3 regions of the Ferdinandcohnia salidurans genome follow, and region 2 is predicted to be linked to each of the others. Evidence: riboswitches for the same ligand, from Rfam matches in the RefSeq annotation. Region 2 holds a riboswitch; each other region holds the start of a gene.
What was found. A riboswitch is a leader RNA that binds a small molecule or an ion and turns the genes downstream of it on or off. The one in region 2 is predicted to bind S-adenosylmethionine.

Region 1 (10,432 bases), on a different contig from region 2:
ATGTAAATCAATTTTCGGAGCCTACATTGTTGTTTTTAGGCGCCATGATGTTTATCGGAGCTTCACCTAGTTCTGTTGGTGGGGGAATTCGTACTACGACATTTGCGATAAATATATTGTTTTTATATCATTTTGCAAGAGGAAACAAAAATATTAAAATCTTCAAACGTGAAATTCATGAAGATGATATTAGAAAAGCACTTATAGTCACGATTTTTGCTTTTTTTACTTGCTTTATCTCTGTATTTTTATTAACGATTACTGAGGATTTTACATTTACGGAAATTTTCTTTGAGGTAGCATCTGCTTTCGGTACATGTGGTCTATCAATGGGAATTACCCCTGATTTAAGTAATTTCGGAAAAATCCTGATTATGTTATTAATGTTTATCGGACGGGTCGGTATCCTGAACTTTATCTTCATTATCGGAAAAAAAGGAAAGGATGCAAATTATCATTACCCAAAAGAAAGGCTAATAATTGGATAATACAAAAGAGCACCCGATTTGGGTGCTCTTTTGCTTAGTCGTTTCCATAGCTAGTGTCTTGTGATGGGTGCATGAATGGAACACCTTTAGGTTGTTTTTTGCTTTCAAGTAATTCACGATTCTCGGTTGTGTTCCAGCCGATATCGTTTGTCGGATGCACCCATTGGTCACCGGCCATTATTTCTGGATCCACTTCATCGCTCCAATTATTCAATGGTGAATTTGGGGAGTCATAAAGGCTATCGCCTATAACCACTCCATGTTCGTTTACAAACGGCTCCTCCATTTTAATTCCAGTACCTTTAAAGGATGGTGCGGAAATTTGATGGGGCATCGTTTCATCTAAAATTGGTGATTCAATCTCTTCTGATTGTTTTTTCTTTTTTGTCATCTTATACACCTCACATATCCATTTTCTATAGTGTTTGCAACAACCAAAAATTTATAAAATGGTGAGTTTATCGATAGGTGTATTTTACCATTTATGTAGGTAACATTCATGGTGAAAACTACAGATGAAAAGGGGGTAAAAAAATGAAACGTAAGGTGAAATTTGACGCAGCGAGAAAGAGTAATTTTACACCAAAAGAAAGTATGCCTGATACAGAATTTTCAGCAGAAGCAGATTATGAAAACCCAATGAAGGGTGCAAATCGTAATTCGAAAAAAGGAAACAGTACTGGCGAATAACCCCAAAGGCGAAAACGCCTTGAAAGAGGAACATCGACTAACTTCTGCCACGTCCTGTGGCAAACGTCGATGTCAACACGTCCTGTGTAAGTCCGACAAGCACAAGACGAGCTAGCTAGAAGGTTGCTCTTTGACCTTCTTGACGGATTTGCTTGTGACCTCGAGGGGCTAGGCGTTGGAGCTGGACGTACGAAAAAGAGTCAGCAGCGCTGACTCTTTCTTTACGAAACTTTTCGGGAATACACTTTTGCTTGTCTTTCAATTGGATCAAAATAAACGAGCAAATACGTATCTTGTAATTTAATTTCTCCCGTTTGTTTATAAGTCTCAAGATCAAATGGAATTTTTTCGACAACTGTATGCTTGTACAAATCTTTTTCTTGAAGCTTCAGTTTGCTAAATTCCTCACCTAAAGCATTCGGGTCTTCCACGACCTCCTGATAGAAGGTTGCCCGATCTTGTTTACTCACAAGGTCCTCCCACCAAGGCTTCCGTGGCTTGTATTTTTGATTTCTTAAATAATCATATTTCATGATAGCTTCGATAACTGGAAGCTGATGTTGGTTTGTCGCTTGTAAAAATTCATACAGACGCTTGAATAAATCCTCTAACTGGTGACCAATTCGAGACCATCCACGCTCGTCCCAATACGTGCCAAAGTCTTGGAAGAAATCAAATGGTGTCTCAAAACTATGAGTAACCAAAAATTCTACCGTCTCGTTCATTCGATGGTCATTCCAATACTTTTCGAGAACATCCTCAACCTGTTTAATTCTTGTTATGTCCTCAAAACTTAAAACATTATTTCCTAGAATCTCATAAGGCGAGTGATCCATATAGATATAATCATGCTGTGCAGCAGTGATTCGAACTCCAGTTCCACGAAGCATTTTTAAAAAGCCAAGCTGAAGTTCCTCAGGACGCATTTCAAACACATCATTAAATGTTTTTCGGAAGGATTGGTAATTTTCCTCAGGTAGACCGGCAATCAAATCTAAATGCTGATCGATTTTTCCGCCTTCTTTTACCATCATTACGGTCCGCTGCAGCTTCGCAAAGTTTTGCTTACGTTTAACCAATTCATTTGTTAGGTCATTTGTAGATTGAACTCCAATTTCAAATCGGAACAGCCCAGCAGGTGCATTTTTGTTTAAAAAGTCAATGACTTCAGGTCTCATGATGTCTGCTGTAATTTCAAACTGAAAAACAGTACCTGGACGGTGTTCATCAATTAAGAACTGGAACATTTCCATCGCATAGCTTCGGCTAATATTAAAGGTGCGGTCAACGAATTTAATAGTTTTAGCACCATGGTCCATTAAGAAACGAATGTCGTCTTTGACTTTTTCACGATCAAAATAGCGCACTCCAACTTCAATGGAGGAAAGGCAAAATTGGCAATTAAATGGACAACCACGACTTGTCTCAATGTATGTTACGCGTTTTGATAACTGTTCGAGGTCCTCTTCAAATCGAAATGGTGAAGGTAAATCCTTAAGATTGAGCTTATTTCGTTGTGGATTGATTTTCATGCGATCTTCTTTACGGAAAGCGACACCACTGATGTCATCTTTACTTTCATTATCACGAATCGCAGTGAGTAGATCCTTAAAGGTTTCTTCCCCTTCACCCACGACAATATAATCAACCTCTGGTATGCGCTCAAGCCATTCGTGAACGTCATAAGTCACCTCAGGGCCGCCAAGGATGATGACTAGCTCCGGATTTATTTTCTTTAGCATTTTAATGACTTTAATGGTTTCTTCAATGTTCCAAATGTAACAGCTAAAGCCGATAACATCCGGCTTTTTTCGATACAAGTCAGTAACGATGTTCATTGCTGGATCCTTAATTGTATATTCCGCAAGTGTAACATCAAATTCAGGTGCCGCAAAAGCCTTTAAATACCGAATGGACAGGCTTGTATGGATATACTTTGCATTTAACGTACTAACAACAATATTCATTCTCTTGCTCCTTATTAAAAACACTATGATTAACTTATTTATTTTACCACAGGAGGCTATTTGCACCAAATACAAGTGAATATTCCTTTGTTTAATTCTCAGAATTCATTTCAAAGTCCGACAATTTCTACTATAATAAAGAATAGTGTAACAGAGATTTTGTCGAAATATCTAAAATAGAGAAACGTAGTAAGCAGGGGGTAGGCAATTGAAGGGGTCAAAAAGAGAAAAACGGGAAAAAAACGTACATAAAAAGTCACCTACAAAACTAGCCGCATGGTGGCATAATTTGAAGATTGGCTATAAATATGGAGTGGCATTTACGATTACCATTCTTTTATTTTGTTTATCGGCTTTAATCATTTTTGTACAGCTGTATCATGTAAATAATGAAATGAAAGAAGTGAAAAAAAGCGGAGAGCAATCCATAATGATTACCGAAATTGCTAGCGTTTTCAACCAGCTAGGCAGCGAGATTAGTATTTACATACAAGATAGTAATGGAAAACATGTAACAGCATTCCACGACTTAAGTAAACGATATGACGAATTATCTGATGAACTTGAACCTTCGCTAACACCAATAGAGCTTCAGCACTATAATAAGGTTGGAGAAAATAAACAAAAGCTCACCACTTTATTTGATGAAAAAGTTTTTCCAGCGGTTGTTTCGGCGAACAAGTTAAGTTCAATAGAAGCGAGCAGGGAAGCTGAACAAATAATTAAGGATACTGTCAGACAATTGGACCAGTTGCGAGCGAACATGAAAGTCAAAAGTGAACGTGCGATTACAGTAGCAAATTCAAATGTAACTGGAACAGCTATTGTTTTACTCGTTTCAATTGTCATATCGACGATAATTGCTATTTTGAGCCTTGTGATTATCGGTCGAAATATTGGAAAGCAGCTTAAAAAATTGGTTGGAATTTCGAATCGAATTGCGGAGGGGAACCTAAATGTCGATGTCATTCAAGTAAAAGGACATGATGAAATAGGGTTGCTCAGCAAGTCATTAAATGTAATGAATGAAAGCCTTCGATCAATGATTCGTGAAATTACAACAGTCTCCGAACAAGTAACGACAAAGAGTTCCGAATTAATGATCTCATCAAGTGAAGTGAAAGCAGCGAGTCAGCAAATTGCGTCTACCGTTCAAGAGTTGTCGACAGGAGCTGAAGAGCAAGCAAATTCCTCTACGCAATTAGCTAAAATGATGGATGATTATGCTGAGAAAATTCAAACAGCAAACCAAAGTGGAATTCAAATCAATGAATCGTCTCAAAACGTCTTGGAAATGACGAAAAAGGGCCATGAATATATGAGTGCCTCAACGGAGCAAATGAATAAAATAAACAGCATCATGCAGTTTTCTGTTGAAAAGGTAAAAGGACTCGACGAACAAACGAAGCAAATTTCAACCCTTGTGAAGGTCATCCGAGATATCGCAGATCAAACGAATCTGTTAGCACTTAATGCAGCAATAGAAGCAGCACGTGCAGGAGAACATGGAAGGGGATTTGCAGTTGTTGCAGATGAGGTACGGAAATTAGCTGAACAAGTATCTCATTCAGTCAAAGACATAACTGAAATTGTAAATAGTATTCAAACCGAATCAAACTCAGTTGCTCAGGGTTTATTAAATGGGTACAGCCAGGTAGATGAAGGGTCCAAGCAAATTCAAATAACGGGTCAAACCTTCAAGGATATTTATGATGCGGTTACGGACATGGTAGAACGGATCCAAACGGTTTCTGAAAATCTTGATACAATTGCAAGCAATACACTGGAAATGAATGTATCAATTGATAATATCGCTGCCGTTTCCGAGCAGTCAGCAGCAGGCGTCGAGCAAACTTCTGCCTCTGTTCAACAGACAACGAGTACGATGGAAACAATTTCTGACCATTCAGAGCTATTATCACAATTAGCGAATAGACTTAACACTATGATTACTAGATTCAAACTATAAGGCGGGGAAAAGCCAGTGCAAATTCAAGGCACTGGCTTACTATTTTGTAAATAAAGGATTTCCAAAATGTTTCAGGGTTTTGTAAAATAAAAGTAGAGAAGGGAGTGCTGCGTGATGTATAAATATAGTGAAATGAAAACCGATATATTTGGAACCATTTATATCCTTGCACGAGAAATGGAATTAGTTGACATCTCGCTTTCTGAAGAGGACTGGGAGGTAGCTAATAAAAAGTACGATGCATCCTATGCTCCGGATGATGCTACTCTTGTAGAAATTAAAAATCAGCTCGAGGAATATTTTAGAGGGGAACGAAAGAAGTTCAGCTTCCCAATAAAATTTCGCGGTACAGTGTTTCAAGAACAGGTGTGGAATGAACTTTTGAATATTCCTTACGGTGAAACTCGCTGTTATGCGGATATTGCGAATGCCATTGATAATCCAAAAGCTGTTCGTGCGGTTGGACAAGCCAATAGGAAAAATCCAATTCCGATTGTTGTTCCATGCCACCGTGTTATTGGAAAAGACAGGTCATTAACGGGATACACTGGTACACGAACAGATTTAAAAGAAAAACTGTTGGAATTGGAAGGCGTGCTATAAAGAGCTTTCAACTCATAAAAAATCCAGTGTGCCTCCACACTGGATTTTCTTTTATTTTTCAAACACTTTATGGATTTCCGCTCTGAGATCGCCTTGTAAAATCCCTTTTTCCGTAATAATGGCTGTAATAAGTTCATTTGGTGTAACATCAAACGCTGGATTGTACACTTTTACCCCTTCTGGAGCGACGCGAACACCACCCAAATGAGTCACTTCTTCTGGATTTCGCTCCTCAATCGGAATTTCTTTTCCACTTTCTAATGTCACATCAAAAGTAGAAAGAGGTGCTGCGACATAAAAAGGAATACCGAATGTTTTTGCTAATACCGCCAAATTGAAGGTTCCGATTTTATTGGCAGTATCTCCATTTGCAGTAATTCGATCAGCACCTACGATGATGGCATCAATGCCTTTTTCCAAAATCGTATGGGCGGCCATATTGTCCGTAATGAGTGTCACATCCACACCTGACTGTAGGAGTTCCCAAGTTGTTAAACGAGCTCCTTGTAATACTGGCCTTGTTTCAGATGCATAGACTGATAGATTCATTCCATGTTGTGCTGCAAGATGGAATGGTGCTAGTGCTGTTCCATAGCGAGCTGTTGCGATCGAACCCGCATTACATATTGTTAGCACGTTAAATCCATCTTTGAATAGAGTAAGCGCATTTTCACCAATTTGGCGACAGACCCCTTCATCTTCGGCTTGAATTCGAATCGCCTCATGAACAAGTGTTGTTTTAGCTTCATTCACAGACTTTGAAGCTTCGATACTTGCAACTAATCGGTTCAATGCCCAAATTAGATTTACAGCAGTAGGGCGTGAGCTTGCTAAGTATTCTTTATCTTTTAGGAGTCTTTCCTTGAACTCATCTAAGGATGTTACCTCATAGCCTTGAGCAGACAAAGCTAATCCAAACGCAGCTGTAATACCTATCGCTGGAGCCCCACGGACTTTTAAAGTGGTAATACTTTCCCAAACATCCTCGATTGAAAAAAGGTCGATAAACACAGTCTCCAACGGAAGCTTTGTTTGATCTAATAGTTTAATATGTGTTTCATTCCACTGAACGGATTGCGGAACTGTTTTTGTGTAGGTCATGTTGTCACTCCTTAGTGAGTTTTTTCTACATAGTTTCGTAGAGTTCCAGGTTCCTTGATTGACTTGCGTTCTTGGATTAATTCTTTTCCTAAACGAAGTGCATGTTGTTTAGTTGCAATTCTTTGTTCATAGCTTTCAATGCCATCTAAGTCGGCAACATGTGCAAGGCCGATTGTTCGACGTATCACTTCACAGCCTGCAAAACCAATTGCATCTTCAAAAGTTTGCTCAAGAACATATTCCAAATAGCCTTCCGTATCACGATAAAGTTCAACCGCTTCATTTTTCCAAAGGTCTGAGAAAGTTGAAGAAAATACATCCCATGTTCTTTCGATATGTTCGTATAATGGCTCACGGTACTCAGAATCTCTTGAAATCGCATTTAATAATAGATTTGCAATAAATTGACCGATATCAAAACCGAGTGGGCCGAAATAGGCAAATTCAGGATCAATAACTTTCGTCTCGGTTTCACTAGCGAAAATACTTCCTGTATGTAAATCGCCATGTAATAGAGCATCTGCTTGCGTTAAGAACTTCTGCTTTAATTTTGCAACTTCAAGCTTTAGTGGTTGGTCAGCCCAGAGTTGTTCAACATCTTTCTGTAATTCCTCTTCGAAACTGTTTGTATCGATATCGAAAAATGGATCAGTAAAAACAAGATCCTCCGTAATTTTACAAAGATCAGGATTAATAAATTTTTGTACCAATATTTTTTTCTTTGATGGCTCTAGTCCAAAGTCTGAAGTGTAAAATAATGTTTTAGCTAAAAATGTTCCGATGTGCTCAGATAATAGCGGGAAGTTTTTACCTTCAATAAGACCTGCTCTTGAGATCTGCAAGTGGGAAAGGTCTTCCATCACAGTAATAGCTAGAATCTCATCAGAGTAATAAACCTTTGGTACAAGAGTTGGTACATAATCAGCAGCTGCTAATAATGCATTTGCTTCGATTGTTGCACGCTTTAGTGATAATGGCCAGCTTTCACCAACTACCTTTGCATACGGTAAAGCCTGCTTTATGATGATGCCATTTCCTTCTTCTTCGGTGATATGGAAAACTAGATTTAAATTTCCATCCCCAATTTCTCTACATTTTAAAAATGTTCCTTCTTCAAACAAACCTAAACGAAGGGCCAATGCCACCGCCGCGCTTTCTGTTAATGGTTCGTAAATCGATTGATATGATACTGCCATTTTATATTCCTCCAGAAGTATTAATTTAGTAGTTTGGAGGCTTCTCTAAAAACAGAAAAGCCTCTTTCATAGAAAGAGGCTTGAAGACACGGCTTCGCACCTCTTATCTGCCAAGAAGTTCTACACTTCCTGCTGGAATTAGCACCGTGCCTTGTGGGTTTCCCCAGCGCTAGAAAAAATAGCGCCCCACCTTACGATGGTTTTACGGTCGGTTGCTGGGCTTCATCGGGCCAAGTCCCTCTGCCTGCTCTTGATAAGAGATAAAACAACGATATTTAAATTTTTATAATACTGATAAAAATCATAACAATGAATATACATAATTGTCAATATACATTTTAGTTTAACGATTAATAAAAAGTAGGGCGACGGTCTTGGAAAATAGGGATTTGTTTTCTCACTTCTTGAACCTTGTTTAGGTCGATTTCCCCAACTAATGTTGTGCTTTGGGTACCGGCTTCCGCAATAATGGTTCCCCATGGATCGATAATCATTGAATGTCCCCCAAATACGTTATCAGGATTACTACCAACACTGTTACATGCAACAACATAGCATTGATTTTCAATGGCGCGGCTAAGAAGCAGTGTCCGCCAATGCTCAAGACGAGGGAGTGGCCATTCCGCTACCACGAATAAAATTTCAGCGCCGCTAGCTGTATGTGCACGAATCCATTCCGGGAAGCGAATGTCATAACAAATGACACCTGCTGCTGGTACATTTTCAATGGTAAAATCACCTTTTGCTTCGCCTGCCTGTAAATACAAATGCTCATCCATGAGCTTGAATAAATGTAGTTTGCTGTATTCACTAAGCAATTCTCCGTCTCGATTAAAGACAAACATTGTGTTTGTCACACCTTGCTCTGTCTTTTTAGCTACAGAGCCTGCGACAATATTTACAGAGTATTGTTTTGCTAATGCTTTGATAAACGTTTTTGTTTCATCGCCATTTTCGTCAGCAATCTCATCTAATCTTGTTAAATCATATCCAGTTGTCCAAAGCTCTGGAAGGATAATCATATCGGGTTTGTCTTGATTCATTGTATTTTCTATTTCTTTTGAAATTCGGTCAAAATTTTCTTGCGGTTTTCCGAATTGGATATCATACTGAATACATGCAATTTTTAGATTCATTTGGTTGCCTCCATAAAAATGATACTTTACAAGTTAACTCTAACAATATATGATTTTCAACTAATATTTCAAGTATTTTAAAGAAGGTGTAGATATGAAAAATTTCCAACAATCTGAAATCCTACAAAAATTACCGAAACAGTTTTTTGCATCACTAGTTGCTAAAGTGAACAAAGTAGTTGCCGAGGGGCATGATGTTATAAATTTAGGACAGGGGAATCCTGACCAACCAACACCTCAACATATTGTTGAAGCTCTTAAAAATGCTGCTGACCAGCCTAAATTTCATAAGTACTCTCCGTTTCGTGGCCATGCATTCTTAAAGAAAGCAGCAGCTGAATTTTACCAACGCGAATATGGTGTTGAACTTGATCCTGAAACGGAAGTAGCCGTTTTATTTGGTGGAAAGGCGGGATTGGTAGAGATTCCACAATGCCTTTTAAATCCAGGTGATGTTGCACTAGTTCCAGACCCTGGATATCCAGACTATTGGTCTGGTGTTGAACTTGCGCGAGCTGAAATGTCCTATATGCCTCTGAAGGAGGAAAATGCCTTTTTACCAGATTATACAGAAATTGATTCGGAGAAGCTTGAAAAAGCAAAGGTGATGTTTTTAAATTATCCTAATAACCCTACAGGGGCTGTAGCAACTAAGGAATTTTTTGAAGATACGGTTTCTTTTGCAAAAGAACATGATATTTGTGTGGTACATGATTTTGCATATGGTGCAATCGGTTTTGAGGGGAAAAAGCCAATTAGTTTTCTAGAAGTAGAAGGTGCCAAAGATATTGGTATTGAAATTTACACACTTTCAAAGACCTATAATATGGCAGGCTGGAGAGTGGGGTTTGCGGTTGGAAACCCAAGTGTAATCGAAGCTATCAATCTAATTCAAGACCATATGTACGTGAGTTTGTTTAGCCCTGTTCAAGCAGCAGCCGCAGCCGCATTGACTGAGTCACAGGACTGTGTAAAAGAATTAGTAGATAAATATGAATCAAGACGGAATGCATTTATTGGTGCTTTACAGTCAATAGGGTGGGATGTAAAAGCACCTGAAGGCTCATTTTTCGCATGGTTACCAGTGCCGGCAGGATACACATCGGTAAGCTTTGCCGATCTTTTACTAGAAAAAGCTCATGTTGCGGTTGCACCAGGAATTGGCTTTGGCGAATTTGGGGACCGTTATGTACGCGTTGGGCTTTTAACTGACGAAGATCGACTCGTTGAAGCTGCAAACCGCATCAAAAAATTAAATTTATTTAAATAACCGTGTTGATCA
Region 2 (10,432 bases):
CAATTACTTTCATTCTTTAGCGAGAGTAATCTAGGTCCAATCATTGCGATTAAAGGGGCTAACTTCCTTAATGATATAGGGATAACAGGTGTTCCGTTAATCATTTTGTTCATTATTTTTGTTGCATTTGTAAATCTGCTAATTGGAAGTGCATCAGCAAAGTGGGCGATTCTTGCTCCAATCTTTGTACCGATGTTTATGTATTTGGATTACCACCCGGCCTTTACACAAGCCATTTACCGCGTGGGAGATTCGATTACAAATCCTATTACCCCAATGCTTCCATATCTGGTACTATTATTATCTTTTGCGAAAAAATACGATAAAAATATTGGGTTAGGAACATTGATTTCTGGATTGTTTCCATACACGGTATTCTTCGGTATATTCTGGATCATAATTGCAGTGATTTGGTACCTAATCGGTGTTCCAGTTGGACCACAGGGACCGATTCATCTATAGAGGGACAGATTACGAGATTAAGATTTTTTACGTAAAAGATTCAGGAAATAAAAATATAGGCTGACAATTTAAATAAAGCAATGTAACATGTGAAACAGAGAATCTCATATTAGAGATTTTCTGTTTCATTTAGTTTTAGGACATTTTGTGCCTGTTCTTTTGCCACATAGGGGAAGAGGGCGGGACTATAAATAGGAGTAGGGATATGAAGGCAAAGTTTATTTTTATAGGAGTAATGCTGATTTTTGGTAGTATTGGGTTGTTTGTGAAGAATATTGATCTTTCTTCGAGCGAAATGGCTTTATTTCGGGGGACAATTGGAAGTTTGTTTTTAATTGGTGCCAGTTTTCTAGTAAAGCAAAAGTTTTCATTGAAAATGTCAAAACGGAATCTTATCTTACTGCTTTTATCCGGGGCAGCGTTGGGCTTCAACTGGATTTTTCTATTCGAATCTTATCGATATACAACTATTTCGAATGCTACACTAAGCTATTATTTTGCCCCAGTGTTTGTTATGATTTTGGCACCGCTATTATTGAAAGAAAAATGGACTTGGATGAAGGGAACTAGCATTGTATTCGCCTTTGTAGGTTTGCTTTTAGTTGTTAATCCAGGTGCTGAAACATCGGCAGGAACATACAACCATCCTGTAGGCATTTTGAATGGCTTACTCGCTGCAGCTTTTTACGCAAGTATGATTCTAATCAACAAGTTTATCAAAGGCCTATCAGATTTTGAAACTACCATTATGCAGCTTTCAATGGCTTCGATTGTACTGTTTCCATACGTTTTAGCTACGCAAAGCCTGAATTACTCAGGACTTGGTCTACAGTCAATCAGTCTATTACTAATGGTTGGGATCATTCACACAGGGGTTGCGTACCTATTATATTTTTCAGCAATAAAAAAATTAAAAGGTCAAACGATTGCCGTATTAAGCTATATTGACCCCATTTCCGCTGTAATCATGGCTGCCATTATCTTAAATGAAAGTATGAACCTCATACAAATAGTCGGTGGCATCTTAATCTTGGGATCTACTTTTATAAGTGAGATTAATTGGAAAAACACTAAAAAGTCGTAGAGCGTAAGAAGTACACAACAAGTCGATACCAAAGGTTTATTTGGAAAATTACTATTGACAAATTTTACATTTGAGCGTAAAGTTTAATTCATAATTTAATATTTCGAATTTTCTTATCCAGAGAGGTGGAGGGACTGGCCCTTTGAAGCCTCGGCAACAGACTTTTTTAAGTACTGTGCCAATTCCAGTAGCAACAAGCTAGAAGATAAGAAGAGCGGGACTTCATATGTCTATCCAACCCTCTTCTTATTTGCAAGAAGAGGGTTTTTTGTGTGGGACGGAGGGACAGGTCCCTTGTCCCAAAATTAAAAGGTAGGAGAGGTTTTAAAATGACAAAAACGTTAGTAAAGGCTCCATTTCGTGCAGACCATGTAGGAAGTTTATTACGTCCAGAAGTAATTCATCAGGCAAGAAAAGATTTTCAAACTGGAGCAATTTCAGCACACGAACTTCATGATATTGAAACAGAAGAAATTAAAAAGATTGTAGATAAACAAATTGAAATTGGCTTACATGCCGTTACAGATGGCGAGTTCCGCCGGAGATTTTGGCACACAGATTTCTTAGAGCATTTGAATGGAGTAGAGGGCTATGTTCCGAACCATGGCTTTAAGTTCAAGGAAGAAGAGACCGAGAGATACGACGTGCGAGTTATTGGGAAAATTTCCTTTAATCCTGAGCACCCACATGTTAAAGATTTCATTGAATTTAAAGAAATCGTGGGTGACCGTGCGATTGCAAAGCAAACCATTCCAAGTCCGAATCAATTGTTTAATGCTGGAATCCGTAACAAGGAAATCTATCCTGATCTTGAGGAATATGCGAATGATATTATTCAAACATATCGAGATGCCATTAAAGCCTTTTATGAGGCAGGCTGCCGCTATTTACAACTAGACGATGTTTACATAGCAGGTCTCAATGCACCGGAGATCCCTTTTAATGATAGTGGTTCAACACGTGAAGAATTAATCGAATTAGCGTTAAGAGTGGCTAATGGCGTATTAGAGGGAAAGCCGGAAGATTTAACAATTACGACCCACCTTTGTCGTGGAAATTACCGTTCTAACTGGGCATTCGAAGGAAGCTATGCAAAAATTGCTCCTACTCTTTTTGCGAAAGAAAAAGTGGATGGCTTTTTCTTAGAGTATGATGACGATCGTTCGGGGGACTTCACTCCATTAGAGTATATCCCAAATAATGGCCCTCGCGTTGTTCTTGGTGTATTTACATCAAAGCGTGGAGAATTAGAATCTAAAGAGAATATTATCGCACGTGTAAAAGAAGCATCACAATTTGTACCACTTGAAAATTTGTGTATCAGCCCGCAATGTGGTTTTGCTTCGACGCACCACGGAAATATTTTAACTGAAGAAGAGCAATGGGCGAAATTGAAATACATTGTAGATATCTCAAAAGAAATTTGGGGATAAAGGAAACAAGGACGGGGCTCTCGTCCAACTGCATTAGCAGGTGTGACGGTGTACCTGTTCCTTTTACAGGATAAAACCAAGTAATCAGACGCGAATACTTTTTTTATGAAGGCATGGAGGATACTAAAATGTATTGTATGGATTTAACAGGAAAAGTAGCTATTGTAACTGGCGGTGCCCAAGGTATCGGAAAAGCGATTGTGGACGCATTTTTAGAGTGTGGGGCTAAAGTAGCTGTAGTGGATAGAGAATTTAATGCGGAAAATTCCAATGAAAAGTTAGTTTACTTCCAGGCAGACGTTACAATAGCCGCACAGGTTGAAAAAGCGGTTCAAGAAGTAATGGAGCATTTTGGGCGTTTAGATATTTTAGTGAATAACGCCGGAATTTCAAAAATGGATTACTCCGTAGATATAAAAGAAGAAGACTGGGACCTTGTGATGGACGTGAACGCAAAAGGAGTATACCTGTTCAGTAAAGCCGTCGCAAGAATCCTGAAAAAGCAAGGGCAAGGTGGAAAGATTATCAACATATCCTCGCAAGCGGGTAAAAATGGGTACCGATTAATGGGAAGTTATGTTGCTTCCAAACATGCTGTATTAGGCTTTACAAAAACAATGGCAATTGAATTGGCTCAAGATGGAATCAATGTGAACGCGGTTTGTCCTGGCATCGTAGAAACTGACATGAAGCGTAAGGAAAGAGTAATAGGCGGTGAGTTAAGAGGGCTTAATGCTGAGCTAATAAGGCAGGAGGACTGTTCTCAGGTTCCGCTAGGTAGAACGGCTGAACCTAAAGATATCGCAAATGTTGTTGTGTTTTTAGCCTCAACATACTCGGATTATATGACGGGGCAAGGGATAAATGTTACGGGTGGAATGACGATGCACTGATTTCATCTTTTAAAATGAAAGGAGTTGGTAGAAATGGAAGATGTAAAAAAAGGAAGCTTCTCTGCGTTGTTTCCATTATTAATTTTTGTCTTATTATTTGTCGGCACTGGAGCTATTTCCGGTGATTTTTCAAATATGCCATTAAATGTTGCGATTATTATTGCTTCTGCCATTGCATTAATAATGAATAAAAAGGAAAAATTATCAACGAAAATTGATATATTTACAAAAGGTGCTGGTCACCCCAACATTATGCTGTTGGCGGTTATCTTTATTTTAGCTGGTGCATTTGCTGAAACTGCAAAAGGCATGGGGGCAGTTGAGTCTACCGTAAATATGGGGTTAACTTTTATTCCTAGTAATCTATTAATGGTCGGATTATTTGTTGTCGGTTGTTTCATTTCTCTATCGATGGGGACATCAATGGGAACGGTTGCCGCACTTGCTCCAATTGGTATTGGCATTGCAGAACAAACTGGGATACCGCTGGCTTTAGCAATGGGAACGGTCATTGGTGGGGCGATGTTTGGAGATAACCTCTCGATGATATCTGATACTACCATCGCAGCGGTACGAACACAGCAAACGAAAATGAGTGACAAATTTAAAACTAACTTTCTGATTGTGTTACCTGCCGTTATCGTATCTGCAATCATTCTTTGGTTCGTTACTGCTGGTAATAGTGTTGAAACTTTAGGAGATTACTCATATGAGTTTATTAAAGTAGTTCCATACCTAGCCGTCCTAATTGTTGCTTTACTGGGAGTGAATGTCTTAATTGTTCTTCTAGGTGGGACCATTTTTGCAGGGATTATTGGTTTAGTTGATGGTTCTTACACCTTGACTGGATTTATAAAAGCTGTTTCCCAAGGTGTTATTAATATGGAGGATTTAGCCATTGTTGCGATTTTAATCGGAGGTATGATTGGCATTATCCAGCATAACGGTGGTATCCAATGGCTTCTAAACTTTGTAACGAGTAAAATTAAAACGAAAAAAGGGGCAGAGTTTGGAATTGCTGGATTGGTTAGTGTCACAGATTTAGCTACTGCTAACAACACAATTTCTATTATTATCACTGGTCCATTGGCAAAGAATATTGCTGATGAATACCAAATTGATCCACGAAAATCTGCAAGTATTCTTGATATATTTTCGAGTAGCTGGCAAGGGCTTGTTCCATATGGAGGACAAATGCTTGTCGCATCAGGGTTGGCGGCAATTTCGCCATTAAGCATTTTGGCATATTCCTATTATCCAATTGCAATTTTAATATGTGGTATTATTGCCATTCTAATTGGATTTCCAAGATTTGAACGAAATAAAGGTAAAAAAATAAAGGCTGCATAACAAATCCTGAAAAGGTAAAAAGCGATTACCATTTGAGAGTGGTATTCGCTTTTTCTATAAAGATGGTTATTTAATTATTCCATCAATTATCCCGTATTCCTTTGCTTCTTCTGCACTCATAAAATAGTCCCGATCAGTATCCTTTGCTACCTTCTCAACTGGTTGACCTGTGCGTTCTGAAATGATTTGATTGGTATGTTCTCGAAGCTTAAGGATGCGTTTTGCGGAAATTTCAATCTCAGTTGCTTGGCCGCGCACCCCACCTAACGGCTGATGGATCATGATTTCACTATTTGGGAGGGCAAATCTTTTTCCTTTTGTTCCGGCTAGCAAAAGCATGGCACCAAAGGATGCAGCCATACCTGTACAAATGGTCCTAATATCTGGTTTAATATATTGCATCGTATCAAAAATGGCAAAACCAGCAGAAGTAGAGCCACCGGGACTGTTAATATAAAGGGAAATATCTTTATCGGGATCATCAGCTGCTAAAAATAATAGCTGTGCAACTATACTATTGGCAACAGAATCATTTATTTCGTCACCAATCAAAATAATCCGATCTTTTAATAACCTCGAGTAAATATCATACGATCGTTCCCCACGACTGGATTGTTCAATTACATATGGTATCGAATTCAAATTATTTTCCTCCTTATTCGCTTGCATCTTATTATGCAGCCATAGCCATAGAGACAGTGCTTGAAGGAAATTTGTAGGATCGTGATTTTTGCATAGAACAAGTTGGATTTGTGTTTTTCGATAAAGAATGGATAGAAGGTATCGTCCTGATTAATATGGATGGATCTTGCTTGTTTAAAGATTCATATAGTACTTTTTGAATCTGCTCACGATCTTCCTCTGTCCAATATTGCTCGATAAGTGGAATTTCTTCTTTCTTCTCCATTTTCTGTTTTGCACGATACATGGCGGCTTTCACAGCAGTCTCATTTGTGTTTAATAGTTCAGCTATTTCAAGTAGTTGAAACTGAAACCCTTCTTTTAAAACAAAAATGACAGCTTGCTTCGGTGTTAGCTTACTCATAAGCTGTTGTACAGCCTCGAAGCGTTTCTCCATTTGCAGGGATTCATCATATCCATCATCAGTAATAGCTTCAAGAGACTCTTTGCTTCGTTTTCGCACTGTGTCTATCCATACATTTCGGGCTATTTTATTCAAGAGTGCTTTAGAGATTGTAGGCTGGTGCCTATAATGCTTCCAAGCCTTAATCAAGGATTCCTGCACGAGATCTTCTCCATCCCAGCTGTTTTGGGATATAAACTGGCAATATCGTCGGAGCAGCGGATAGAGATCATGAAGTTGTTCCTCAGTAAAAAATTCCTTCTGTTCTCTAAAGTCCTCTGAACCATTCCAAAGCTTACTATGCAAAACAATCACTCCTTCAGCGCGTCTCTATTTTATAAACGAATAAAAGGGTATGAAAAGATACGGGGGTAAAAAATATTTTCAAGGTTTACTTAGTTTCCATTATATGCAAAGTAAAAGCTCTCGAACAAGAAACGATTAGTAGGGTTTGTTATAATATACAAAAAGGACAAAAGGTGACCTTTCAATGTTACAAAAACTTTCTGCCGAAAAGCATTGGCAACCATACAAGGGTCCATTTACAATCACAAGAATTCAGCCTGGCGATATTTTAGAGGAGAATAAAGATTTTGCGTTCGGCTCGTTAAGTATTATCGACCATGCTGTGATGAAAAAAGGATTAACGATAAAGATGCATGAGCATGTCAACGATGAGATTTTGAGTTATGTATGGCGTGGTACAATGCATCATAAGGATTCAACTGGGATAGAGGTTCCGATAACGACTGGGCACTTAATGATGATGAATGCGGGTCGGAGCTTTTGGCATGAGGAAAAAGTGAAAAATGATCAAGTCGAAATGCTCCAAATTTTTGTTCGACCCTATGAATCCGATCTCGAACCAACGATTCAATTTCATGAAAAGCCCATTCGAAACCGTGATTGGTATCTCATGGTAGGACCTGAAGAAAGTAAAGCGCCACTGAAGGTTCGACAAAATGTCTATATTCTTGATGCGCATTTGAGGCAAGGGGATCAGTTAGAAATACCTGTTTACCAAGGCTTATCACCATTTTTATATGTTGTAGATGGTGAGCTTACTGTTGGGGATTTTCAGATTAAAAAAAAGGAAGCTGTTACAGATTTAGAGGAGCCTCTACCTTCAATAACTGGAGTAGCGGATACAACAGCTGTACTATTCTATGTCGACATGAATGCACCAGTGTCGATGGAGGGAACGATCAGTGGGAAATGGGCATATTAGTGGGACGAGGGGTCCCTCGTCCCATATTTCTTACTGGGACAGTGTACCTGTCCCTATGTCCCATTATTTTTTCACAAAGTATTTTTCGCCGAGGAGTTCTTTTTCTTCAAACGTGCCTGGCTTTAATTGGTTCTCAATGAATGCTTGAAGTGCAGAAGGTTCCAAATCGTACATCACTTCAATTTCTTTTGCAAAAAGAATTTCTTTTTCAAGCAAGTCAGATAGTGCAGGTTGCTGCTTTGCTTGCGGTGCATCTTCGCCTGTTATTTTCGATAGTCCGGAAACGTAATAATCCAATGGACGGCTACCTACAATTTTAACGCCTTTGTTTTCTTCATTTACCATAATTATTGTTGGAAAGCCTCTGGCACCAAGTTTCGCTGCAAGAGCAAAGTCTTCGTTTAATAATTGTTGGCCAACTTCAGATTCTGCTTCTTTTACAATGGCTTCTCCATCTAAACCTAAATGATTGACATTTTCAATCATCACAGATTTTTCAGCGATGTTGTTATTGAAGGCAAATAATTCTTCCCTTGCATGGCGGAGATATTCATTTGCTTTGTCATCACCGTGATTCTTTTGAATGACTTTATACACACGAGACGGTGGGAAGGAAGATTGAACGGGATTGTCAATCATCAATGATCCATCGATTGGCATACGTGAATATTCCCCAACTTCTCTCCAATGGCCAGCAACATCTGCAGGACCATGAATTCCGTTTGCTGGATCAACAGGCCCGCCATGCCATTTTTCAAGTAATCCACCTAAGACGGTGTGGAAATTGAAATAATGTCCATACTGCTCTTTGAAACGACGGAAAGTTGGTTCAAGCGCCCAGCAATGTGAGCAGATAGGATCTGTCACATAATACAAATCAATCGTTTTCTTTGGTTGGTTAAAATCAATTACTTCCATGTCATCGTCTCCTGCTACACCACAAACACCAGTTTCCAAATCACACATTAAATTATTATTGTTTGTCATAAGAATTCCCTCACTTTAGTTTTTTGGGTCAAGGGGACAGGTCCCTCGTCCCACCATATTTTTCCTGGGACAAGTAACCCCGTCCCATTTTGTTTGCTTTGTACTTTCAGTTTAGTGGATAATGGAAAGTATATATACCAATAGAAGACTTGATTTGTCGGATATCCAACACATCGCCAAAATTGTTGGAAAAGTGGGAGGGGGAGAATGAAATGACACAAGAAAAAACAGACCCGCGAGTCTTACGTACGCGAAAATTAATTATGGATTCATTCATTGAGCTTTCAGGAAAAAAGGAATTTAAAGACATTACGATAAAAGACATCACTACGGAAGCCATGATTAATCGGGCAACCTTTTATTATCATTTTGAGGATATTTATGACTTGTTGGAAAAGGTTTTATCAGAAGTCTTGCTCATAAATTTAAATAGTGAGTCCTATCAACAAAGTGAATTAAATGAAGAAACATTTAGCATCATTTTTAAAGCAATCACTAATTTTCAGTTGTCATTATCAAATCGCTGCCACCGTGGTTATGAGGATACGATTGCCCGTATTATCCGGGACCAACTTGAAGTCATTTTTTATAAAATGTTAAAGAAACAGCATCCTACAGATGACGAAAATACCTTGAAAATTACATCAGTCATGTTGAGTTGGGGAATGTACGGGGCTTCTGTAGAGTGGAGAAGAAATCCGGATAATGTCAGCCCAGAGGAAATGATCAAATCAGCAGTACCTTATCTAAAATACGGAATTCATTTAAGGAAAGTGAAATAGGCACGGCGTAAAATTTTATAAAACGTTGGGTGTATATTTTTAATTTTTATTGCAAAACCTAATATTACTAAAATTAAGGGGCGATAAATATGAATGGATTACAACGTTTAGCTCTAGCTTTAGTAATTATTGGTGCAATAAATTGGGGACTTATTGGTTTCTTCCAATTTGACTTGGTTGCTGCAATCTTTGGAGGCCAAGATTCGATTTTGTCTAGGATTATCTACAGTTTAGTGGGGTTAGCTGGCTTATACAGTCTTATGCTCCTCTTTAAACCTGACAGAGAAACTGTCCCTGAGACTAGTAGAACCTAAGCAATCAGGTTGAAGTAAACTCTCGATAAAAAAGGTCAAGCCCAAGGGTTTGACCTTTTTTACGTTTCTGTAAAGAAGTCTTTTTTATTTATCGGATAGATTGGAAAATGGGTTCCATATCTTGTCTTGACAGTTTTTATACAGACAACGAGCCTAACTCAATGAGGAGGAATTAAAATGAAGAGAATTTTTGCGGATGTGATTCAGTTTCGGGGAAGTCATTATGATTTTGGTTTTATGCAGGGTGAGCTTCTGAGGGATTCATTTTTGGTAAAGAATCGGGAGCAACAGTGGAAGCTGAGAAAACCACAATTTAAAATTGATATCGATGAGACGAAACAGGTATTTGAGGATTTGGCCCCTTTTATTTGGGAGGAATTTTTAGGGCTGCAGGATGCTTTGAAGTGGTCATTGGATAAGGTCTTGATGGAATTTGGAGGCTACAGGGTCAATATCCGACCATCAGGCTGCTCTATATTAGTTGGAGAAGATTATATGATTCGAAACTATGATTACCATCCCAAAACCTATGATGGCCGTTTGGTTGCTTTTCAACCAATAGATGATGGGTATGCCACACTCGGCTTAACACAAAAAATTACAGGCAGATCTGATGGGGTCAACGAAAAGGGGTTAACGATGGGTTATACCTTTATGAATCGAAAACGTCCGGGGAACGGTTTCGTTTGTTATATGATTGGAAGACTTATTCTTGAACTTTGCTCCAATGTAGAGAATGCCGTCCAATTGTTAAAGGACATACCACACCGCGGATCGTTTAGTTATGTCTTATTCGATTCAACCTGTGAGATGCC
Region 3 (10,432 bases), on a different contig from region 2:
CAGGTGATAGAGAGACACACAGAAATGTAGTCCAAGATCAAAGTATTGTGGGGCTTGCTTATAAAGATGGAAAGATTTACGGATCTACTACAATTCGCGGTGGATTAGACATCGAACCAACTGCCAAAAAGGCAAAAATGTTTGTGTGGGATGTAGCAGGTAAGAAGAAAATTACGGAGTTTGAATTAGATTTCCCAGAATTAGATGCGCCACCAATGATCAGTGGGTTAACGTTTGATGAAGATGGATTGTTATGGGGAGCCGTTGACGGAATCTTATTTGCAATGAACCCGGATACGTACGAAATTGTAAAATCGAAAAACCTATATCCGAATATCAAAAATAGAGGAATGTGGAGACCGGTTCATATTTTATTTGGCGAAGATGGTCTATTGTATACGGATATTGGAGGAAAACTAGCCGTTGTAGATCCGAAATCAGACGAACTCAAGCATGTTAGCTTAATTGAAGCTGGACCTGAAGTTTCGTTTATTGAACTTGCCTATGATAACGAAGGTAACCAAAATATTTATTTTATCGACGGTGACAGTCATTATTTAAAAATGATTCCTGTCGTTGATGGCGGTAAACTACCTGTTAAACCTATTTACGAGACTGTTCCTGTTTCATTTGAAAATGCAGGGTTTGAAGGAACAGTAGGAGAAAACAATTCGATTCCGGGTTGGTCGTCTTTATTTAGTCTTTCAAGTAATGTATCGTACGGGATAACTGATGAAAAGGCCAAAACGGGAACCAATTCCTTAAAAATTACGGATAGCTCTCAAAATGAAACGGTGTTTGTCGTATCAGATCCGATTCCGGTTAAAGCTGGTGTTGAATATACCGGTACAGTTGAAATGTATTTAGAGGATGGCAGTGCAAGCTTCTTTATCCGTTATTTTAATGCAGCTGGTAAGCAAGTTGGGAGTGATGTGGATGGTGTTAACATCATTCATGTCAGAGGTGGTCATAAACAATGGCAAACTGTACGAGCAACGGTCACAGCACCTGAAAATGCTGTTTCTGCTAGATTATTTGGAGGGGCTTCAAACTTCTTTACAACGTCAGGCGCCTATTATGATGACTTCAAACTAACTTATGAAAAAGAAGTTCTGTTAAAAGAAGTTGTTCTTTCAGCAGGGGAAACAACGATACTCCAAGGTGAGGAAAGGGAAACTGACCTTTCTGTCCTCCATATAAACGGAGATGTAGTTAACCTAGATGAAGTTGATGTAGAGTGGGTAAGTAGTTCACCTCAGGTTGCTACGGTAGAGAACGGCAAAATCACCGGTGAAAATGCAGGAACTACTGAGATACAGGCAATTGTGACTTATCAAGGTGAAGAATACACATCAAACGCAATTACCGTGACAGTTAACGTCACCACATCTACATTAGCCAAGCAAATTGCGGAGCTTGCAGAATCAAACCAAATCGATCATTCACTAATGAAACAACTAACAAACCGATTAGACCAAGCACAGCACCATTATGACAAAGGCGATGCGCAACAAGCAAAGAAACACCTAGAAGACTTCACAAAACATCTAAATAACAGCAATGCTAGTAACGAAATTAAAGAAATGCTCACTAACAATGTAAACGCAATTTGGGAATAAGGTAAGACAGTGTCATAGCTACAAACCCCCATTTGGTTTCCGCCAAATGGGGGTTTGTTATGCTCAAAGATGACTTCAATATAGTAAAAACAAGTTTTAAAAATATCTGTACTAATTATGAATTATTAATTCAAACAAACGTTTGAATAGCAGCTTAATCAAGTAAGGGTCTGAAACTTGAATTTCAAACAAACATTTGATTAGTAGGATATTAAGTCCCTTGAAATAGTCTGTTTCAGCCATAATTTTCATAAAAATTCTATTTTAAAATATTAATGCTTCAATATGTGCATTCTTGTTTAAATGATTGGCTGCCAACCAACAACTCTACTTCTTTGAATAATCTTGCAAGTTATAGACTCGTTTGAAGCTTTCAGTTTGATTGCGTAGTTCATCTATAAACTTTTGGGCGATTAAGGAGATTGGGAGGCTCTTTTTCGTTACAATGCCGTGATATGAATAGGAATCGACTTCCTCTTCGATATAAATTGGTAGGATTTGATTACTTAATACATATGGATCGGATTGTACAGATACGTCACCGTAAAAACCGACTGCAAAGCTCTCGGAGATCACTTTTTTCATCGATTCTGAATTTCCGGAAGTGAATACAATATTGGGTTTGCCAAATTTCTCAAGCTTTTCACCCATAAAATAATTGGTCGCATAACCTTCATCAAAGAGAACAATAGGATATTGGACAATCTCTTTTAACGAGACAGTTCTCTTTTTTGCCAATGGAGAGTATTGTCCAACATATGCAATCATCTTGCTCGTTAATAATGGTTTAAAAGATAACCTTGGATCGATTTCTGAATCATGTCTCAATGATGTTAACCCTAAATCAATTTTCTCCTCTAGAACAAGCTGGTTTGTAAAGATGGAACCACCTTCGAATAACTTAATATGAACCTCAGGATATTGAATTTTAAAAAGGTTAAGTGCTTTAGGTAATATATTTAAACTAAAACTAGGTATTGCACTAATGGACAAGGAGCCAGATAGTTGGGAACTTTGAACACTTATCATTTCTTCTAATTCATTCACTTTACTTAATATGACTCTAGCTTGCTGGATGATAATTTTTCCTGCTTCAGTGGGCTGGGTTCCTAGTCGGGAACGAGTGAAAATTTTTAATTTCAAATCCTTTTCTAAACTCGCAATGGATTGACTAATGGTCGGTTGGGTAATTTGAAGACTTTCTGCTGCATGAGAGATTGATCCCGTATCAGCTATTTCGACAATATACTTTAGTTGTTCAAGTTTCATAGGAGCCTCCTCATTTAATCCGAAAGTATATTATTAGCACAATAGTATTTTAATATAATAATTGACGAATAATTTTAAATCTTCTAAAACGTCATTGACAATAATAACATTATCATGTAACTTTATAAACTATATATATAAATTTAATATTTAATCTCTTATCTAGAGTAGCGGAGGGACTGGCCCGATGAAGCTCGGCAACCACTCATGTTTCGACATGAAAAGGTGCTAATTCCAGCAAAACATTATGTTTTGAAAGATAAGAGGGGACGGACGTTTCATATGCTCATATGCCTCTCTTTCTTTTGAAAGAGGGGTTTTTCGTTTTTTTAGATCATTTTTTAGAAAAAACAGGATTCTTAAGCAATGCAGGTATATATAGTAATTACCTATGGAAGTATAAAAAATTTTGAGTATACGGAATATTCAATCATATGATTTAATCAAACTAAACCCGTTCCCTGTTAAATAGGAATAAACTGGGAATTAATTGGAAGGAGAGAGTAGATTGAAAGCAATCCAAGTATACAAGAACTTCAAAGTAAACCTTACGAATGATAACAAAATCTTAATTGTCACCTTTGATAGGCCACCTGTAAATGCTTTAACTCAAGAAAGCTATGAAGAGCTTAGCGCGATCGTTGAGTACGTGAATGCTCATAATGAAATTTGTGCGGTGGTTCTAAAGGCTGAAGGAAAGGTCTTTTGCGCAGGTGCGGATGTTAAAGTATTAGCAACGTATACACCCGCAGATGATGTCGTTCGTCGACCAAAGCTTCGTAAGGTTTGGGAGGATTTGTATCATTGTTCTGTCCCTGTTATTTGTGAGCTAAATGGAGCTGCTGTTGGAATGGGTGCAGTATTAGTAGGGTGCTCGGATGTTATTATTTCATCTGAAAAGGCATATTTCGCAATACCAGAAATTAATATTGGGCTGGTTGGAGGAGCGAAAGGTTTATCAAGGATTTTACCCTATCAAAAAATACGGACAATGGCTCTGACTGGTATGAAGTGCACTGCCCAAGATGCATACCAATTAGGAGCGATTGAAGCGATCGTTGATGAGAGTGAACTGAGCAGTAGGGTCATGGAATATGCTGAAACCATTGCAAGCAAAGGGTACAAAGTAGTAAGAAAGTGGAAGGAAGCATTATTACTTACAGAGCAGGTTGGAATAAAAGAGGGAATTATGCTGGAACAAACTCTAAATCTAGACTTGGCAAAAGTGAAGTAGCATTGGATTTTATTAAAAATGACGTATTGGAAGGTGTGTAAATCTGTGAGACCGTTAAGTGGAATAAGGGTGTTAGATTTTACCCACTATATTGCAGGACCTTATTGTTGTCAAACGCTAGCCGATCACGGTGCGGAAGTTATAAAAATAGAACCTATTAATGGGGAGCCTTCAAGGGTAGCTGAGCCTATCTATAACGATATTAGTATATATTTTGAAACGATGAATCGGAATAAAAAGGCACTATCTCTCGATTTAAAATCGAAGGAAGGGCAAGAAATAATAAAAAAGTTAATTGAAAGCGCTGATATTTTAGTAACGAATTATTCAGTAGGTGTTCCTGAAAAACTGGGAATCGATTATGAGACGATTTCTAACATTAATCCCAAAATTATAATGGTTCATATTACGGGATTTGGTTTAACGGGGGCAAACAAAAACAAACGTGCTTTTGATGGAATGATTCAAGGGTTAAGTGGAGCCGCTCATTTAACAGGAGAACCAGACGGGCCTCCAATAAAATCAGGATTATTCATTGCCGACCATATCACTGGATTGCAAGGTGCTAACGGCGCACTGCTTGCGCTTCAAGCTAGGGAACGTACAGGTAAAGGGCAATTGGTAGATGTTGCAATGCTTGATTCTATGGTATCCATGTTATTTGAAAATTTATCACTCGTTAGTGTGCTTAAGGAAAATCCGATGCGAATTGGAAACCGCAGCAGAAATGTATTTGCAACTACCTTTCCGGCAGTAGATGGTTATGTATATATTGCGGCTCTTGCTCCGAAAATGTGGAGTGAATTTTGCAAAGTGATCGGACGTCCCGAATGGGGGAGTGAGACTTCACCTTACTACACCGTGAATGGGAGACTTGATAACTATGATGAGCTTGAAAAGCGAATATCGGAATGGACATCAAGTAGGACGGTTTCCGAAATTGTTGACTTACTAGAAAATGCATCAGTCCCTTGCGGAAAAATCAATACGATTGAGGATGTACTTAAAGATGAACACTTACGTAATCGGGATATGCTAATTGATATAGAAATCAATGACACAAAAGTAACAGTTCCAGGTGTAGTCGTCAAACTATCCGATGAGCAAAGTGTATTAAAAAATCGATCTCCTGAAATTGGTGAGCACACAAAGGAAATTTTACAAGAAATAGGTTATTCTTCTTCAACTATTGATGCCCTTCATAAACAGGGGGTAATTTCCCGAAAGAAAGATCCTACAAAAACTATTTAAAAATATCAAAGGAGCTACAAGGTTTTACTTATTATAAATGGATTCAAAAAAATGATGAAAATAAGAAGAGGGGGAAACAAGATGAAAAAAAGATGGTTCATGTTGGCAGTAGCTTTGATTTTTGTATTGCTAGTAGGCTGTTCAAAGTCAGAGGAAACAAAAACTTCGGATGAAGGCAAAAAAGAGGATGATAGTTTTCCAGAAAAGCCAATAACACTAATTGTTCCTTATGATACTGGTGGTAGTACAGACACATCTGCACGGGTATTGGCTGAGGCAGCGTCCAAGCACCTACCAAATCAAGTATCAATCGTTGTTGAAAACAAACCAGGTGGTTCCTCAACTGTGGGATTAACACAATTATTTAATGCCGAACCGGACGGCTACACAGTTGCGGTAACAATGGAAACGGGTGTTGCAATCAAAACACATACCGATGAATTGCAATACGAATGGGATAGCTTCGAAGAAGTACTTCGACTTGTATCAGCTCCTCAATTATTGATTATTCGTGAAGATGCTCCGTGGCAGGACTTTGGAGAATGGTTAGAATATGTAAAAGCCAACCCTGGAAAATTTAAGTATGCACATTCAGGAGTAGGCTCGATTGGCCACCTAGCAATGGAAGAGCTTGCTTCGAAAACAGGTATTGAAATAGTTGGTATCCCATATAGCGGCGGTGGACCTTCTATGCAGGCACTTCTATCAGGAGAAGTGGATGGTGCCATAGGTAATCCATACCAAGTAGATGACACGATAAACCGAATTCTTATAGATACAGGTGCTGAAAAAAGTGAGTTATTCGAAGCTCAAATATTAAAAGATTATGGAATTGATAGCGGAAATACACCTTGGATCGGACTACTTGCAACACCAGGTGTACCTGAGTCAAGATTGGATATCATCCATCAAGCGTTTAAAAAGGCTCTCGAAGATCCAGAAGTAAAAGCTAAGCTAACAGATTTAGGGCTTGCACCTTATTATGCGGATAGTGATGAGTTTAGAGAAGTAATAAAAGATCGATATGATAAAAACAAAGTAATTCTTGAAGCGATTGGTGCGATAAAGTAAAAGGAATTTAGCTCATATCGAAGGGGCTGTTCTACAGAAGAAGTGCATGAACTATTACTCTATATCTAGGAATGTATAAAACATATACCAAGGGGTATCGAGCATTAGGTGGAGCGCGGAAACTGTAGAACAGCGTTTTTAATGAACTGATGGAGGTGCGAGATGACGATAAAACGATCTTCTTATCTAGTTTTACTGCTACTAATAGTAGTTGGAGTTGTGTATATCAAAACGGCGATTGACCTGAATGGTGGAACAATTTCCGATATAGGAGCAGGTTTTTTTCCTATCATTCTCGGAAGTTTATTAATTATTTTATGTGTAGTTAGTTTCATTCAAAGTGTATTGAAAACGAATGATAAAAAATTGGATTTGCCAAATCTACCCTTAATATTAATTACTATCGGAATATCGGCATTATTTATTATAAGTTGGAACTGGTTTGGCTATTTTTATATAAGCCTCGTTGTATACCTCTTAGCATTAATGACCGTTTTTTATAAGGAAGAGTTGAGAAATAAAAGCAGACTCTTGAAAAATATCTTACTATCATTATTCATTACGGGGTTAATCTATTTTGTTTTTGATTACTTGTTAGGATTAAGGCTTACTTAGGAAAGGTGTCATATAAAATAATCTAGATTCAAGGAGTTGAAGCTATGGAGTTTCTTAATTTTGACTTTTCTTCATTATTTTCTCTTTCAACCCTATTCGCAATTATATTAGGAACATTTGTAGGAGTATTAATAGGTGCTTTGCCAGGGTTGGGTGCAGTGCTAGCACTTGTACTAATGCTCCCGTTGTCATACTCAATGGATCCCATGGCAGCTATCCTCCTATTATTAGCCACCTACCAGGGTGCTGAATACGGTGGTTCGATATCCGCTGTTATATTAGGTATTCCAGGTACTCCGGCGGCTTTGGTAACTGTATTTGATGGTAATGCCATGTCAAAACAAGGTAAACCTGGAAAAGCCATTGCCTATTCATTAACGGCCTCCGTAATTGGTGGTTTAGCTGGTGGGTTAGCACTGATTTTCTTATCTGGTCCACTAGTAAAATTTGCTTTATCCATTGGTGAACCAGAGTTCTTTTTAATCGGTTTGCTTGGATTATTTGCAGTAGGAATGCTGAGTTCAGAGGATAAAGTGAAGAGTCTCATTGCAGCTGTACTTGGTTTAATGGTGGGGACAATCGGGATGGATGCATTCACTGGGGCGCCTCGCTTTACATTTGGGGAAATTGAATTAATGGAAGGTGTAGACTTAGTTGCATTATTAGTCGGTATGTTCGCAATCTCAGAATTATTAATTATGGTTAGTAAGGATTTAAAGGTGAAATATCAAACAGACCAAAAAGGTCTTTCCCGATTTATGACAAGATTAAGTTTTAAAGATTTCAAGAAGATATTTAAAGCATCAACACTTGGTTCCCTTGTCGGTATTATTATCGGAATCATTCCTGGTATGGGTGCCGGTCCAGCTTCATGGTTTTCCTACTCGATTGCCAAAAAGACATCCAAGAGCCCAGAAACATTTGGAAAAGGAAATCCTGAAGGGATTGCAGGTCCTGAAGCGGCAAATAATGCAACAGTAGGCGGTGCTCTATTACCATTATTAACACTTGGTATTCCTGGGTCACCCTCTACATCCTCCCCTTTTATATATATGCAAAAATTGTCAATGAATTCCCTGGATTTGTCACCTCAAGAATGAACTGTTTAATAGGAAATGAAGCAATGAATATGCTGATGGAGGGCGTAGCAACTGCTGAGGATATAGATAAAGCAATGAAGCTAGGATTAAACCATCCAATGGGACCACTCGAATTAGCTGACTTAGTTGGTCTTGATACGAGACTGCGTAATATGCAATATTTGCATGAAACCCTGGGTGAAAAATACCGCCCTTGCCCCTTACTTACCAAATATGTAAAGGCAGGAAGACTGGGGAGAAAGAGTGGAGCGGGATTTTATGAATACAAGTAATAAGGAGGGATTGTTATCAATTTCTCTTGTAGAATACTAGAATATCAAGAAAAGATAAGAAGGTTTATAGAATCTGAGGTTGAACCGCTCGCCACATCCATTGAAGAGAATGACTTGATACCTGAAAAGCTTGTGGGGATGTCAAAGGAATTTGGGCTGTTTGGGTTAAGCGTACCGGATGAGTATGGTGGATTAGGTCTTAGTATGGTAGAAAAATGTGCCATTTATGAAGAACTCGGAAAAACCCATAATGGATTTACCACCTTAATCGGTGCTCATACAGGAATTGGATCAATGGGGATTGTTCAACTTGGTACGCACAATCAAAAAAAGAAGTACTTACCTAAAATGGCAAGTGGAGAATGGATTGCAGCATTTGCCTTAACGGAGCAATCTGCAGGTTCAAACGCATCGAACATAAAAACAAGAGCAGAACGTAAAGGCGATAAATATATCATTAATGGTTCAAAGTATTATATTACGAATGCAGTTGTTGGGCATGTTTTTACCGTTTTAGCGGTTACTGACCAGGAAAAAGGGGCAAAAGGCATAACCGCATTTATAGTGGAAAAAAGTTTTCCAGGATTTAATGTAGGAAAAATTGATCAAAAAATGGGGCTGCGTGGCTCGCATTCTGCTGAATTAATTTTTGAAGATATGGAAGTACCTGTTGAAAATGTTTTAGGAGAGATAGGGCAAGGGTATGTGAGTGCTTTGAAGATATTGACAAATAGTCGAGTCGGGTTGGCTGCAAGGAACCTTGGATCTGCTGAAAAATTATTAACCTATTCATTACAGCATGTTCATGAAAGAGAGCAATTTGGTGTTCCTTTAATGGAACTCCAAGCGATTCAACACATGATTGCTGACATGAGTATGCAAATTGAAACATTGCGAGCCATTACGTACCGTGTCGCTGGTTTAACAGATCAGAATCAAAGAGTCGTAAAGGAAGCAGCTATAGCAAAGCTATACGCGTCAGAGGTTTACAATAAAGTAGCCGACCTTGCTCTCCAAATACATGGTGGGAAGGGCTATATGAAGGATTATCCAATTGAACGTTTTTACCGAGATGCTCGAATCACAAAAATATATGAAGGTACCTCTGAGATTCAACGAAATATCATTGCAAATGAGCTTTCTCGTAGCTTTAACGTTATTCAAAAGAAGCCACCACTTCTGTAGCAGGTGGGATTAATCATTTCAGCAGGGACTAAAAACAGGTTGAATAAAGTTAAAGCCTCCGGCGGATGCCTCGATTTTTCGAAGGAGATTTTTCGAGCAGGCTCGAAAAAAATCGGGCGCAAATACGCCAATGCGCATTTGATAAAAGAGCGGAGGAACAAAGATGCAGAATAGTTATATCGTAGAAGCAGTTCGAACACCAATCGGAAAAATCGGTGGAACAATGAAGGATATCACAGTAGACCGTCTTGGGGAAGCTGTCATAAGGGAAGTTATCTCTCGAACAGGTCTTGATATTTCAATAGACGAGATTATTTTAGGCTCTGCCAAGCAAAGTGCCGATACATCGAATCTTGCAAGGGTGGCATCATTAAGAGCTGGTGTTCCGGAAGAAGTACCTGCGTATACCGTACACCGTCAGTGTGGGTCTGGAATCCAAGCCATTCATAATGCAGACCAACAAATTCGCCTCGGATTAAGCGACGTTGTGATTGCTGGGGGTGCGGAAAGTATGAGTACAGCCCCATATTATATCCGCAACGCACGCTTTGGTATCAAATCCGGTAATGCTCTTATCCTAGATCCCAATACAGAAAGTCAACCTGGCTCTCAACCCATTGAAAAATATGGTCCGCTAGTGATGGGAAGCACGGCTGAAACATTAGCGAGTCAATATCACATTTCAAGAGAGGAACAGGATGAGTTTGCATTAAGGAGTCAGAAACTAGCCAGTAATGCGATAAACAAAGGGTACTTTAAGGACGAAATTTTACCAATTGAGATTAAGGACAGACGGAATCATTTTTATTTTGATAC

Region 1: it holds a riboswitch for S-adenosylmethionine, as region 2 does, so the genes downstream of both, mtnK (S-methyl-5-thioribose kinase) here and ACFSFW_RS18225 (5-methyltetrahydropteroyltriglutamate--homocysteine S-methyltransferase) in region 2, are expected to answer to the same signal.
Region 3: it holds a riboswitch for S-adenosylmethionine, as region 2 does, so the genes downstream of both, ACFSFW_RS16105 (enoyl-CoA hydratase-related protein) here and ACFSFW_RS18225 (5-methyltetrahydropteroyltriglutamate--homocysteine S-methyltransferase) in region 2, are expected to answer to the same signal.

The regions. Positions count from the first base shown of each region.
Region 1 is NZ_JBHUEK010000008.1:98,847-109,278, forward strand. It holds gene ACFSFW_RS06385 (TrkH family potassium uptake protein) at 1-488, shown strand, start outside; gene ACFSFW_RS06390 (DUF3905 domain-containing protein) at 523-879, opposite strand; gene ykzP (protein YkzP) at 1,023-1,178, shown strand; gene ACFSFW_RS06400 (B12-binding domain-containing radical SAM protein) at 1,400-3,145, opposite strand; gene ACFSFW_RS06405 (methyl-accepting chemotaxis protein) at 3,354-5,114, shown strand; gene ACFSFW_RS06410 (methylated-DNA--[protein]-cysteine S-methyltransferase) at 5,229-5,717, shown strand; gene mtnA (S-methyl-5-thioribose-1-phosphate isomerase) at 5,769-6,818, opposite strand; gene mtnK (S-methyl-5-thioribose kinase) at 6,830-8,014, opposite strand; SAM riboswitch class I at 8,115-8,274, opposite strand; gene ACFSFW_RS06425 (carbon-nitrogen family hydrolase) at 8,365-9,150, opposite strand; gene ACFSFW_RS06430 (pyridoxal phosphate-dependent aminotransferase) at 9,245-10,420, shown strand.
Region 2 is NZ_JBHUEK010000026.1:2,566-12,997, forward strand. It holds gene ACFSFW_RS18215 (AbgT family transporter) at 1-462, shown strand, start outside; gene ACFSFW_RS18220 (DMT family transporter) at 668-1,546, shown strand; SAM riboswitch class I at 1,657-1,758, shown strand; gene ACFSFW_RS18225 (5-methyltetrahydropteroyltriglutamate--homocysteine S-methyltransferase) at 1,876-2,979, shown strand; gene ACFSFW_RS18230 (SDR family NAD(P)-dependent oxidoreductase) at 3,108-3,872, shown strand; gene ACFSFW_RS18235 (Na+/H+ antiporter NhaC family protein) at 3,906-5,222, shown strand; gene clpP (ATP-dependent Clp endopeptidase proteolytic subunit ClpP) at 5,289-5,891, opposite strand; gene ACFSFW_RS18245 (sigma-70 family RNA polymerase sigma factor) at 5,896-6,612, opposite strand; gene ACFSFW_RS18250 (pirin family protein) at 6,797-7,534, shown strand; gene ACFSFW_RS18255 (DsbA family protein) at 7,598-8,521, opposite strand; gene ACFSFW_RS18260 (TetR/AcrR family transcriptional regulator) at 8,734-9,303, shown strand; gene ACFSFW_RS18265 (DUF378 domain-containing protein) at 9,393-9,617, shown strand; gene ACFSFW_RS18270 (C45 family autoproteolytic acyltransferase/hydrolase) at 9,795-10,432, shown strand, end outside.
Region 3 is NZ_JBHUEK010000025.1:343,493-353,924, reverse strand. It holds gene ACFSFW_RS16115 (FIMAH domain-containing protein) at 1-1,619, shown strand, start outside; gene ACFSFW_RS16110 (LysR family transcriptional regulator) at 1,947-2,888, opposite strand; SAM riboswitch class I at 3,044-3,154, shown strand; gene ACFSFW_RS16105 (enoyl-CoA hydratase-related protein) at 3,397-4,122, shown strand; gene ACFSFW_RS16100 (CaiB/BaiF CoA transferase family protein) at 4,168-5,373, shown strand; gene ACFSFW_RS16095 (Bug family tripartite tricarboxylate transporter substrate binding protein) at 5,455-6,444, shown strand; gene ACFSFW_RS16090 (tripartite tricarboxylate transporter TctB family protein) at 6,607-7,059, shown strand; gene ACFSFW_RS16085 (tripartite tricarboxylate transporter permease) at 7,104-8,159, shown strand; partial or broken gene ACFSFW_RS16080 (3-hydroxyacyl-CoA dehydrogenase family protein) at 8,123-8,431, shown strand; gene ACFSFW_RS16075 (acyl-CoA dehydrogenase family protein) at 8,465-9,616, shown strand; gene ACFSFW_RS16070 (thiolase family protein) at 9,780-10,432, shown strand, end outside.